3 regions of the Xanthomonas sp. NCPPB 901 genome follow, and region 2 is predicted to be linked to each of the others. Evidence: riboswitches for the same ligand, from Rfam matches in the RefSeq annotation. Region 2 holds a riboswitch; each other region holds the start of a gene.
The links. A riboswitch is a leader RNA that binds a small molecule or an ion and turns the genes downstream of it on or off. The one in region 2 is predicted to bind cobalamin.
Positions count from the first base shown of each region.

Region 1: another riboswitch for cobalamin. It lies ahead of metE (5-methyltetrahydropteroyltriglutamate--homocysteine S-methyltransferase); the one in region 2 lies ahead of btuB (TonB-dependent vitamin B12 receptor).
Region 3: another riboswitch for cobalamin. It lies ahead of AC1PME_RS20535 (CoA-acylating methylmalonate-semialdehyde dehydrogenase); the one in region 2 lies ahead of btuB (TonB-dependent vitamin B12 receptor).

Region 1 is NZ_CM161511.1:4,663,167-4,666,941, reverse strand. It holds gene metE (5-methyltetrahydropteroyltriglutamate--homocysteine S-methyltransferase) at 1-1,809, opposite strand, end outside; cobalamin riboswitch at 2,021-2,274, opposite strand; gene dusA (tRNA dihydrouridine(20/20a) synthase DusA) at 2,417-3,436, shown strand.
Region 2 is NZ_CM161511.1:4,278,500-4,282,274, forward strand. It holds gene bioD (dethiobiotin synthase) at 255-944, opposite strand; gene AC1PME_RS18105 (GAF domain-containing protein) at 1,061-1,543, shown strand; gene AC1PME_RS18110 (TfoX/Sxy family protein) at 1,540-1,968, shown strand; cobalamin riboswitch at 1,994-2,210, shown strand; gene btuB (TonB-dependent vitamin B12 receptor) at 2,325-3,775, shown strand, end outside.
Region 3 is NZ_CM161511.1:4,813,230-4,817,004, reverse strand. It holds gene mntP (manganese efflux pump MntP) at 1-570, opposite strand, end outside; cobalamin riboswitch at 1,052-1,251, shown strand; gene AC1PME_RS20535 (CoA-acylating methylmalonate-semialdehyde dehydrogenase) at 1,390-2,904, shown strand; gene AC1PME_RS20530 (acyl-CoA dehydrogenase family protein) at 2,916-3,775, shown strand, end outside.

The sequences.
Region 1 (3,775 bases), 380 kb from region 2:
GATCTGGATCACGCCGATGCCGGCCGCCTCCAGGTCGCGCACCTCGTCGCGCAGCGCCAGCGCGATCTGCCGGCAGGTCTGCGCGCGTTCCTGGTCGTCGCGCACGAACGACCACTGCAGCACCGTCACCGGCCCGGTCAGCATGCCCTTCATCGGCCGCTCGGTCAGCGACTGCGCGTACTGGGTCCAGCGCAGCGTCATCGGCGCCGGGCGCTGCACGTCGCCGTAGATGATCGGCGGCTTGACGCAGCGCGAGCCGTAGCTCTGCACCCAGCCGTGCCGGGTGAAGGCGAAGCCATCGAGCTGCTCGCCGAAGTACTCGACCATGTCGTTGCGCTCGAACTCGCCGTGCACCAGCACGTCCAGGCCCAGTTGCTCCTGTGCTCGCACGCAGCGCTCGGTCTCGGCGGCCAGGAACGCGTCGTAGGCGGCATCGTCGAGCTTGCCGGCCTTGTGCTGCGCGCGCGCCTGCCGCACCTGCTCGGTCTGCGGGAACGAGCCGATCGTGGTGGTCGGATACAGCGGCAGCCGCAGCGCCGCCTGTTGCGCCTGGCGGCGCTGCGCATACGGCGACTGCCGGCGGCTGGCGTCGTCGGTCAGCGCGTCGACCCGCCGCGCCACCTCGGCGCGGTGCACGCGGGTGGAGGCGCGACGGCTGGCCAGCGCATCGCGCGCCGCGTCCAGCCCAGCCTGCGCCTGCGGCTGGTCGTCCAGCGCATCGGCCAGGGTGCGCAGTTCCTGCAGCTTCTGCTTGGCGAAGGCCAGCCAGCCGACCAGTTCGCGGTCCAGCTTGGTCTCCTGCTGCAGATCCACCGGCACGTGCAGCAGTGAGCACGACGGCGCCAGCCACAGCCGCTCGCGGCCGACATGGCCGGCGGCGTAGCGGGCCAGGGTCAGCGCGTTGTCCAGCGGCGTACGCCACACGTTGCGGCCGTTGACCAGGCCGGCCGAAAGCACGCGCCCGGCCGGCAGGGCCTGCAGCACCGCATCCAGTTGCGCCACGCCGCGCACCAGGTCCACGTGCACGCCGTCCACCGGCAGCGCCATCGCCAGCTCCAGGTTGTCGCCCAGTTCGCCGAAGTAGCTGGTCAGCAGCACCTTCGGCCGCGGCGCCTGTGCCAGGAAGGCGTAGGCGCGGCGATAGGCCTCGCGCGCGGTGTCGTCCAGGTCCAGCACCAGCGCCGGTTCGTCGAGCTGTACCCAGCCAGCGCCGGCCGCATGCAGGCGTTGCAGCAGCTCGGCGTACACCGGCAGCAGGCTGTCCAGCAGCGCCCAGCGGTCGCTGCCGTCCACGGTCTTGGACAGCGCCAGGAAGGTCACCGGCCCGATCAGCACCGGCCGGGTCTGGATGCCCTGCGCCTTGGCTTCCAGGAACTCCACCACCGGCTTGTCGCCGCGCAGGCGGAAGTGCTGGCGCCGCGCCAGTTCCGGCACCAGGTAGTGGTAGTTGGTGTCGAACCACTTGGTCATTTCCAGCGCGTGCAGGTCCAGGCCGTGTTCCTGCGTGCCGCGCGCCATCGCGAAGTAGCCGGCCAGCGGATCGGCATCGGCCAGCGCGCGGTAACGTTGCGGAATGGCATCGAACAGGAACGCGGTGTCGAGCATCGCGTCGTACAGGCTGAAGTCGTTGCTGGGCGGCACGTCCACCCCGGCCTCGCGTTGCAGTTGCCAGTGGCGCTGGCGCAGCTCGCGTGCGGTGTCCTGCAGTTGCGCGCTGTCGATGTCGCGGCGCCAGTAGCGTTCCAGCGCCTGTTTGAGCTCGCGCCGCGCACCGATGCGCGGGAAGCCCAGGTTGGTCACGATCGTCATGTTGCGTTTCCTCATTGCGTTCAAGGGCATTGAGGAACGAAGGAACCGCGCGCCGCGCGCCCCGTTCGCACGGACCGCCCGCCACGCCAGCGACCTTCGCCCCCGCGGGCGAACCGGTACCGCGCGGGCAGGCGGACGACGCGGCGCGGCGCAAGGCCGGGTCGCGGTCCGGCCGCCTCCCCGCGGAGGCGCCAGGTCGAATCGGAGGACGCACGGTCCTCCGGCCGGGGCCGGTATTCGGGCTGATGGACACGCGCACCGTGCCGGCTGCGCACCTACTGTCCGTCGCTTCCCAGGCCGGCATGCGCCGGCCCAGTGCCATTGACGGAGGTCGTTTCCATTCACCGCTGCGGGGCAGCTCCGGAATGGGCAGGCGCTTGCGGCGCCGGCCGTCACCGGATTCCCGTTTAAATCCATCCCTTCATCCGAATGAAGCGATGAATACCTTCGGCGAGCGCACGATAGGCTGGAAGCGGCGGCGGGTCAAGCGCCAGGTGCGTTTTCCCGGCAGGTCCCGGCAACGTTCAGCGCGAACGTGTAAGCTATTGATCCCTAAGCCAAGACTTGGCGTTCCGGCGCATGGCCGGCAACGCCGGTACGACGTGCGATGACGCTTCAGCGCCCAACCTCCGATCTCCCCGCGCGCTACGCCGCTTCGCTGCGCCTGTCCGTTGCGCCCATGATGGACTGGACCGACCGCCACTGCCGGGTGTTCCACCGGCTGCTGGCGCCGTCGGCGCGGCTGTACACCGAGATGGTGCACGCCAATGCGGTGGTGCTGGGCGATCGCGCGCGGCTGCTGGATTTCGATGCGTCCGAGCATCCGCTGGCGCTGCAGCTCGGCGGTAGCGAGCCGGCGCTGCTGGCGCAGGCGGCGCAGATCGGCCAGGACTGGGGCTACGACGAGATCAATCTGAATTGCGGTTGCCCGTCCGACCGGGTGCAGGCCGGGCGCTTCGGTGCCTGCCTGATGCGCGAGCCGGCGCTGGTCGCCGAATGCGTGGCGGCGATGGTCGCGGCAGTGGACATCCCGGTGACGGTGAAGTGCCGGCTGGGCGTGGACCAGGACGACGACTACGCGGTGTTCCTGGCCTTCGTCGACCAGGTCGCCGCCGCCGGCTGCGGGTTGTTCGTGGTGCATGCGCGCAACGCCTGGCTGCAGGGCCTGTCGCCCAAGGAGAACCGCGAGGTGCCGCCGCTGCGCTACGACTGGGCGCACCGGCTCAAGCGCGAGCGGCCGCAGCTGCAGGTGGTGCTCAACGGCGGCTTGGCCGAGGTGGAGACGGCGCAGGCGCAGTTGCAGGCGCTGGACGGGGTGATGCTGGGCCGTGCCGCCTACCACGACCCCTACGTCCTGCACCGGCTGGACGCGGCCCTGACCGGCGCCGCGCCGCGCCCGCGCGCGGAGCTGCTGCGCGCGCTGCGTCCCTACGTCGAGGCGCGCCTGGCCGAGGGGCTGGCGCTCAAGCACATCACCCGGCACCTGCTGGGCCTGTTCCACGGCCAGCCCGGCGGCCGCGCCTTCCGCCAGGTGCTCAGCGAAGGCGCGCACCGGCCGGGCGCGGACTGGGCGCTGCTGGAGCGCGCGCTGGCGGTCACCGACGGGGCGGCGCGCGCAGCGGCCTGACCCGGCGCGGTTCGACCGGACCATGGCGGGCGCCTCGCCCTGCCGATGAACCGCCAGCCTTACGGCGCGGCCGGCGCTGACCGGCGTGGTGCCTCGATCGCCGTCGCCTATGTCTTCCCCGTGTCGTTCAGGGATTCTGTTCAGGCGCTCACGGCTAGTCTCTGCGCTTGGGGAGACGCCGCGAAGCGCCTGCCGAAGGGCTTCTCCGGACGCCTGGCGCGGCCCTTGCATCGGCCTCCCGCAGGTTCATTTCACTGAATGCCGCCGGCATCGCCCGGAAAAGTTCAGACCGGATTCACCCCGAAAAATCAAGAATTTGCCTCGATTTCTCGAGGTTGT
Region 2 (3,775 bases):
TTGCTGGCTTTCCTTGTGGGAGAGGCTTCAGCCCCGATGCTTCGCCAGAGACCGGTAGATCTCCTGCTTCTATCGGGCTTACCCATGCGCCTATTCCGAGAGCTGAACTGTGCACTCGGGAGTAGCCCATCTTGCAGTGCCGGGACATCTTACTTTTGTGGGAGGGGCTTCAGCCCCGACGCCTCAGCAAAGACGCGTCGGGACTGAAGTCCCTCCCACAAACGGCGGCAGCGCGGCGCGCGCTCGGCAGCGGCTCAGTCGGGCGACATTCCCGCCCACGGCTGCAACTGCGCCGCCAACTGCTCGGCCTGCGGTTGCGGCCGGTACGGCAGGCGGCCCCAGCACGGCATCGGCAGGCGCGCCCGCAGCATCGCCATGTTGTCGTCGATGCGCTCCATCGCCGGATCGATCTCGTTGCCGATCCAGCCGATGCACTGCAGGCCGTCGGCGGCGATCGCCGCGGCGCTGAGCCGGGCGTGGTTGAGGCAGCCCAGGCGCAGGCCGACCACCAACAGCACCGGCAGCCCCAGCGCGCGCGCCAGATCGGCCTGGTCCAGCGTCGCCGACAGCGGTGCGGCCCAGCCGCCCACGCCTTCCACCACCACCACGTCGGCCTGCGCGCGCAGGCGCGCGAACGCGGCGGCGATCGGCGCCAGCTCCAGCTCCACGCCGGCGTCGGCGGCGGCCAGTTCCGGCGCCAGCGGCAACGGCAGTGCGTAGGGATTGAGATCGGCGTAGGCCGGACGCGGCAGGCTCGCCTCCTGCAGCGCCAGCGCATCCTCGTTGCGCCAGCCGCCGGCGTCGCGGGCGCAGCCGCTGGCCACCGGCTTCATGCCCACCGCACGCTGGCCGCGCGCGCGCAAGGCGTGCAGCAGCGCGGTGCTGGCGATGGTCTTGCCGATGCCGGTATCGGTGCCGGTGACGTAGAAGGCGGACACAGCCATGCGAAACCCTGTCGGTTGGCCGGCGGGACGCGCGGCGGCGCGCAGGATAGCCGGGCACGCCGCGCGCGTCAGCCGCCGCGGTGCCGGCGGACCCGGCGCGCTGCTAGACTCGCGGGATGTTCGCCTCGTCCTCGCTCACCGGCAGCAAGCCGGAACAGTACGCCCAGTTGCTCGCCCAGGCCCGCGCCCTGGTCGCCGGGGAACCCGACCGCATCGCCAATGCCGCCAACCTGGCGGCGCTGGTCTACCACGCGCTGCCGCGGCTGAACTGGGTCGGGTTCTATCTCTACGACGGCAAGGAGCTGGTGGTCGGGCCGTTCCAGGGCCTGCCCGCCTGCGTGCGCATTCCGCTGCACAAGGGCGTGTGCGGTGCGGCCGCCAGCAGCGGCCAGACCCAGCGCATCGACGACGTGGAGGCATTCCCCGGGCACATCGCCTGCGATGCGGCCTCGCGCTCGGAACTGGTGGTGCCGCTGCTGCGCGACAGTGCGCTGGTCGGCGTGTTCGACCTGGACAGCCCCGACCTGGCCCGCTTCGACGCCGACGACCAGCAAGGCCTGGAAGCGATCGCCCAGGTCTTCGTCGACAGCCTGCGATGAGTACCGCCAAGCTGCGCAACATCGGCCCCAAGAGCGCGGCCTGGCTGCGCCAGGTCGGCGTGCGCACGCAGCAGGACCTGGAGGCGGCCGGCGCGGTCGGCGCCTTCGTCAAGGTCAAGCGCGCCGGCTTCAAGCCCAGCCTCAACCTGCTGTATTCGCTGGAAGGCGCGCTCAGCGGCTGCCACTGGCAGGAACTGTCCGAGGCGCGGCGCGCGCAGTTGCTGGGCGAGCTGGAGACCGCGACGGCGGCGCTGCCGGCGCAGCGCGGCCTGCCAGTCGCCGGACCGGTGGCGACCACCCATTTCGACCGCGATGACGCACGCGGCGACGACGACGCCGACGGCGCTTATGCGCAGGACACGCCCGACGCGCCGCTGGCCGACCGCCACGGCGACGACGACGGCCACGGGTCCCACGCAGACTAAGCCGCGCGGCCGGCGGCGATCGCGTACAATCGCGCCGCTTCAAGGTGACCCGCCGGCTCCGGTCAGCGGGTTGAAACGGGAAGCCGGTGCGTCTTGCGACAAGGCCGGCGCTGCCCCCGCAACGGTAAGCGATCCGCGCTGACGACCTGCGCCACTGTGCCCCGGCATGGGAAGGCGTCGCAGCCGGGAGGCCCGCCTCCCCGATCGCCAGCCCGGAGACCGGCCTTGCAGTTCACTGGTTGCGATGCGGAGGGCGTCGCGGCGTGCCGCGCCGCGTCCGGCGCCGTCCGCTTGCACCTTCCGTTCGCGACTCCCTTGCCGTCACAGCGCGCAGCCGCGCGCCGGAGTTGCCACCCATGTCGTCCCGCCTGCTTTCGGTCGCGATCGCGTCCGCCCTGTCCCTGCCCGCGCTGGCCCACGCCGCCGATGCCGCCACCGACCTCGACCAGGTCCTGGTCACCGCCACCCGCACCCAGATCTCGGTGGAGGACAGCGTGGTCCCGGCGCAGGTCATCGACCGCGCCGAGATCGAGCGCAGCCAGGCCGATTCGCTGGCGCAGCTGCTGCAGGGCCGCGCCGGCATCGGCATCTCCAACCAGGGCGGGCTGGGCAAGCTGACCACGCTGAGCCTGCGCGGCAGCGAATCGGACCACGTGCTGGTGCTGGTGGACGGCGTGCGCATCGGCTCGGCCAGCGCCGGCCTGGCCGCGTTCCAGGACCTGCCGCTGAGCCAGATCGAGCGCATCGAGATCGTGCGCGGCCCGCGCTCGAGCCTGTATGGCTCGGACGCGATCGGCGGCGTCATCCAGATCTTCACCCGCCGCGGCGGCCAGGGCTTCCAGCAGAACCTGAGCCTGGGCGGCGGCAGCCACGGCCTGCGCGAGGCCGGCGCCGGCTTCAGCAACCGCGGCGAGCGCGGCTGGCTGGCCGTGCAGGGCGGCTACCAGAAGACCGACGGCATCAATGCCTGCAACGGCTCGGCCACGCTGTTCGCCGGCTGCTTCGTCGACCAGCCCGACCGCGACGGCTACCGCAACGTCTCGCTGAGCGCGCGCGGCGGCTACGCGCTGACCGATACGCTGCGCATCGAAGGCCAGGCGCTGAACATCGACAGCCGCAACGAATACGACGGCGACCCGCAATTCGCCGGCAACGAGGCCGACAACACCCAGCAGGTGTTCGGCGGCAAGCTCGACTGGACGCCCTCCGATCGCCTGCACCTGGCCGCGCAGCTCGGCCGCAACGTCGACGACGCCGACAGCTACTACCGCGCCCCCGGCGCGCGCACCCGCAGCTTCGTCAGCACCTTCGACAGCCGCCGCGACACCGCCTCGCTGCAGGGCGACATCACCCTGGCCGAAGGCCACCTGCTCAGCGTCGGCAGCGACTGGCAGCGCGAGCACGTCGCCAGCAGCACCGCCTTCGACGTCGACAGCCGCGACAACACCGGCGTGTTCGCCGAGTACCAGGGCCGCTTCGGCGCGCAGCAGGTGCAGGCCAGCGTGCGCAGCGACGACAACGAGCAGTTCGGCGAGCACACCACCGGCAGCCTCGGCTGGGGCCTGGCGCTGGACCACGGCCTCAAGCTCACCGCCAGCGTCGGCACCGGCTTCAAGGCGCCGACCTTCAACGACCTGTACTACCCGTTCGCCGGCAACCCGGCGTTGAAGCCGGAGCGCTCCAAGAGCGGCAACCTCGGCATTGCGCAGTATGCCGACAGCTGGAACTGGACCTTCAACGCCTACGAGACCCGGGTCAAGGACCTGATCTCCTACGACGCGGTCAGCTTCCTGCCGGTCAACGTCGA
Region 3 (3,775 bases), 530 kb from region 2:
CGCGCCATGCAGATGCTCGAACAGGATGGTGCAGCCGATCGCGATCAGCAGCGCGCCGCCGACGATCTCCGCGCGCTTGCCGGCCAGGGCGCCGAGCGCGCGGCCGAGCATGATGCCCAGGGTGACCATGGTCAGCGTGCACAGGCCGATGACCGCCGCGACCTCGACGATGTTCACGTCGAGGAAGGCCAGGCCCACGCCCACCGCCATCGCGTCGATGCTGGTGGCGAAGCCGGTGGCGGCCAGGCTCCAGAAGCCGTGGCGCTTGGGCGCGGCCTCCTCGGGCGCATCGCTCTCCGGCTTGAGACCGGCGACGATCATGTGCACGCCCAGCGCGCCGAGCAGGCCGAAGGCGATCCAGTGGTCGAAGGCGACCACGTACTTGGACGCGGCCTGGCCCAGCACCCAGCCCAATGCCGGGGTCAGCGCCTCGATGCAGCCGAAGATCAGGCCGGCGCGCAGCGCGTCGGCCCAGCGCGGGCGCTGCATCGCCGCCCCCTTGCCGACCGCGGCGGCGAAGGCGTCGGTCGACATGGCGATGCCGAGCAGCAGAATCGAAAGAAACGACATGGGGAACCTTACCGGGACAGGCGACAACGACGAGTGCGCGCGCCCGGCCTTCGCCTTGCGCACTCGCCGCTGGTCTCGCCAACCGAACTGGCTGCCCGTACCACGGCGCATCGGCCGAGTCTGTTGATACGGGCGCTGTCCGCGCAGGGCGGACAGCAGGCTACTCCCCAAGGGGACGCGCAGTCTAACAGCCGCCAACTGCGGCGAACATACCTAGAACGCACGCGAACCTGCAGCTTCTCTTCTTAGCACCGGCTATAGCGGCGCGTGCCTGTGGGCCTCCGCGTGGGGCGCTGCGACGGCTCGCGGCGGCGGCGATCGTGCGGCGCGTTCGGTGTCGTTGCTGCAGCCTGGTGTCCGCCGGTCGTGCACGCCGGCCGTCGCAGGCGAACGCCGCGATGCGCTGTCGGCCACGGCGCGCAGCGTGCCGGCGTCGACACGCGCGCTGCGCTGCAGCGTGTTGCCGTCGCCGCGGCGCGACTACACTGGTCACGCTTCAGGTGCCTGGTCGTCGCAAGACGCGCCGGGTGAAACGGGAAGCCGGTCCGATGCCGGCGCTGCCCCCGCAACGGTAGGCGAGAACACCCGACAACAGACCACTGCGCAAGCGGGAAGGCGTCGGGGTAATGCGATCCCGCATTGCTCGCAAGCCCGGAGACCGGCCTGGCGTGGACGTCCTGCGACGTTCTTTCTCGGGTGTTGCGGTGGGCAACCTGGCGAGCCGAACGACGTCGGGGCCCTGCGCCGCGCGTTCGCTTGTCCTGTCCATCGCCGCCCGCCCGGTGGTGATGCGATGAGGAGACAGGACCCGTGAACCAGATGACCCGGACCCGCGCCGAGGTGGCGACCGTCAAGCTGCTGATCGACGGCGCGTTCGTCGAATCCAGCAGCAGCCAATGGCGCGAGGTCGTCGATCCGGCGACCCAGGACGTGCTCGCGCGCGTGCCGTTCGCCACCGCCGCGGAAGTGGACGCCGCCGTCGCCGCCGCGCGGCGTGCGTTCGCCAGCTGGCGCAAGACGCCGATCGGCGCCCGCGCGCGGATCTTCCTGGCCTACCAGCAGATGATCCGGGCGCACATGGGCGAGCTGGCGGCGATCCTCACCCGCGAGCAGGGCAAGACCCTGGCGGACGCGGAAGGCGACGTGTTCCGCGGCCTGGAAGTGGTGGAACAGGCGGCTGCGATCGGCAACCTGCAACTGGGCGAACTGGCCAACAACGTCGCCAACGGCGTGGATACCTACACGCTGCTGCAGCCGCTGGGCGTGTGCGCCGGCATCACCCCCTTCAACTTCCCGGCGATGATTCCGCTGTGGATGTTCCCGATGGCCATCGCCACCGGCAACACCTTCGTGCTCAAGCCGTCCGAGCAGGATCCGCTGGTGACCATGCGGCTGGTCGAACTGGCGTTGCAGGCGGGCGTGCCCAAGGGCGTGCTGAACGTCGTGCACGGCGGCGCCGAGGTGGTCGATGCGCTGTGCGACCACGCCGACATCAAGGCGCTGTCGTTCGTCGGCTCCACCAAGGTCGGCACCCACGTCTACCGGCGCGCGGCGCTGGCCGGCAAACGCGTGCAATGCATGATGGGCGCCAAGAACCATGCGGTGGTGTTGCCGGATGCAGCGCGCGAGCAGACCCTCGACGCGTTGGTGGGCGCGGCCTTCGGCGCCGCCGGCCAGCGCTGCATGGCCGCCTCGACGGTGGTGCTGGTCGGCCAGGCGCGGCAGTGGATTCCGGCGTTGGTGGCCAAGGCGCAGACGCTGAAGGTCAATGCCGGCAGCGAACCTGGCACTGATCTTGGGCCGGTGATCTCGCGCAGTGCGCGCGAGCGCATCGAAGCGCTGATCGCCACGGGCATCGCCGAGGGCGCGACGCTGGAACTGGACGGACGCAACCCGACGGTGCCCGGTTTCGCGCAGGGCAACTTCGTCGGCCCGACGATCTTCTCCGGGGTCGCACCGGGCATGCGCATCTACGACGAAGAGATCTTCGGCCCGGTGCTGGTGATCCTGGAGGCGGCCACGCTGGAGGATGCGATCGCCCTGGTCAACGCCAATCCGAACGGCAACGGCACGGCGCTGTTCACCCAATCCGGCGCCGCCGCACGCAGGTTCCAGGAAGAGATCGACGTCGGCCAGGTCGGCATCAACGTGCCGATCCCGGTGCCGGTGCCGCTGTTCTCGTTCACCGGTTCGCGCGCCTCCAAGCTCGGCGACCTCGGCCCCTACGGCAAGCAGGCGGTGCAGTTCTACACGCAGACCAAGACCGTCACCGCGCGCTGGTTCGACGACGCCGGCACCGGGCAGGGCGTCAACACCACGATCCGCCTGTCATGACGGCCGCGGCGATGCAGTGGTCGCTGGAGCCGCCGGCCGATGCCGGCCTGGACGAGGCGCAGCGCGCCTATCGCGAGGCCGCGCGCGGCTTCGCCCAGGCCGAGCTGGCGCCGCACGCGGCGCGCTGGGACGCGGACGGGATCTTCCCGCGCGAGGCGATCGGCAAGGCCGGCGAACTCGGCTTCTGCGGCCTGTACGTGGACGAGGATGCCGGCGGCAGCGGACTGTCGCGCCTGGATGCGGCGATCGTGTTCGAGGAACTGGCCGCCGTGGACCCGTCCACCGCCGCCTTCATCAGCATCCACAACATGGCCACCTGGATGCTGACCCGTTTCGCCACGCCGGCGGTGCGCAAGGACTGGGGACCGGTACTGGCCAGCGGCAGCAAGCTCGCCTCGTATTGCCTGACCGAACCCGGTGCCGGGTCCGACGCGGCCGCGCTGAAGACCCGCGCGGTGCGCGAGGGCGACGGCTACCGCATCGACGGCAGCAAGGCGTTCATTTCCGGCGCCGGCGCGACCGACCTGCTGGTGGTGATGGCGCGCACCGGCGAGGACGGCGCACGCGGCATCAGCGCCTTCGCGGTGCCGGCCGATGCGGCGGGGATCGCCTACGGGCGCAACGAGGACAAGCTGGGCTGGCACAGCCAACCGACCCGCGCGGTGAACTTCGACGGCGTGCGCGTACCGCTCGCGCATCGCCTGGGCGAGGAAGGCGAGGGCTTCCGCATCGCGATGCGCGGCCTCGACGGCGGCCGCCTCAACATCGCCGCGTGCTCGCTGGGCGCGGGGCAGGGCGCGCTGGATGCGGCGCGGCGCTATCTGGGCGAGCGCCGCCAGTTCGGCAGGAAGCTCGCCGAGTTCCAGGCGCT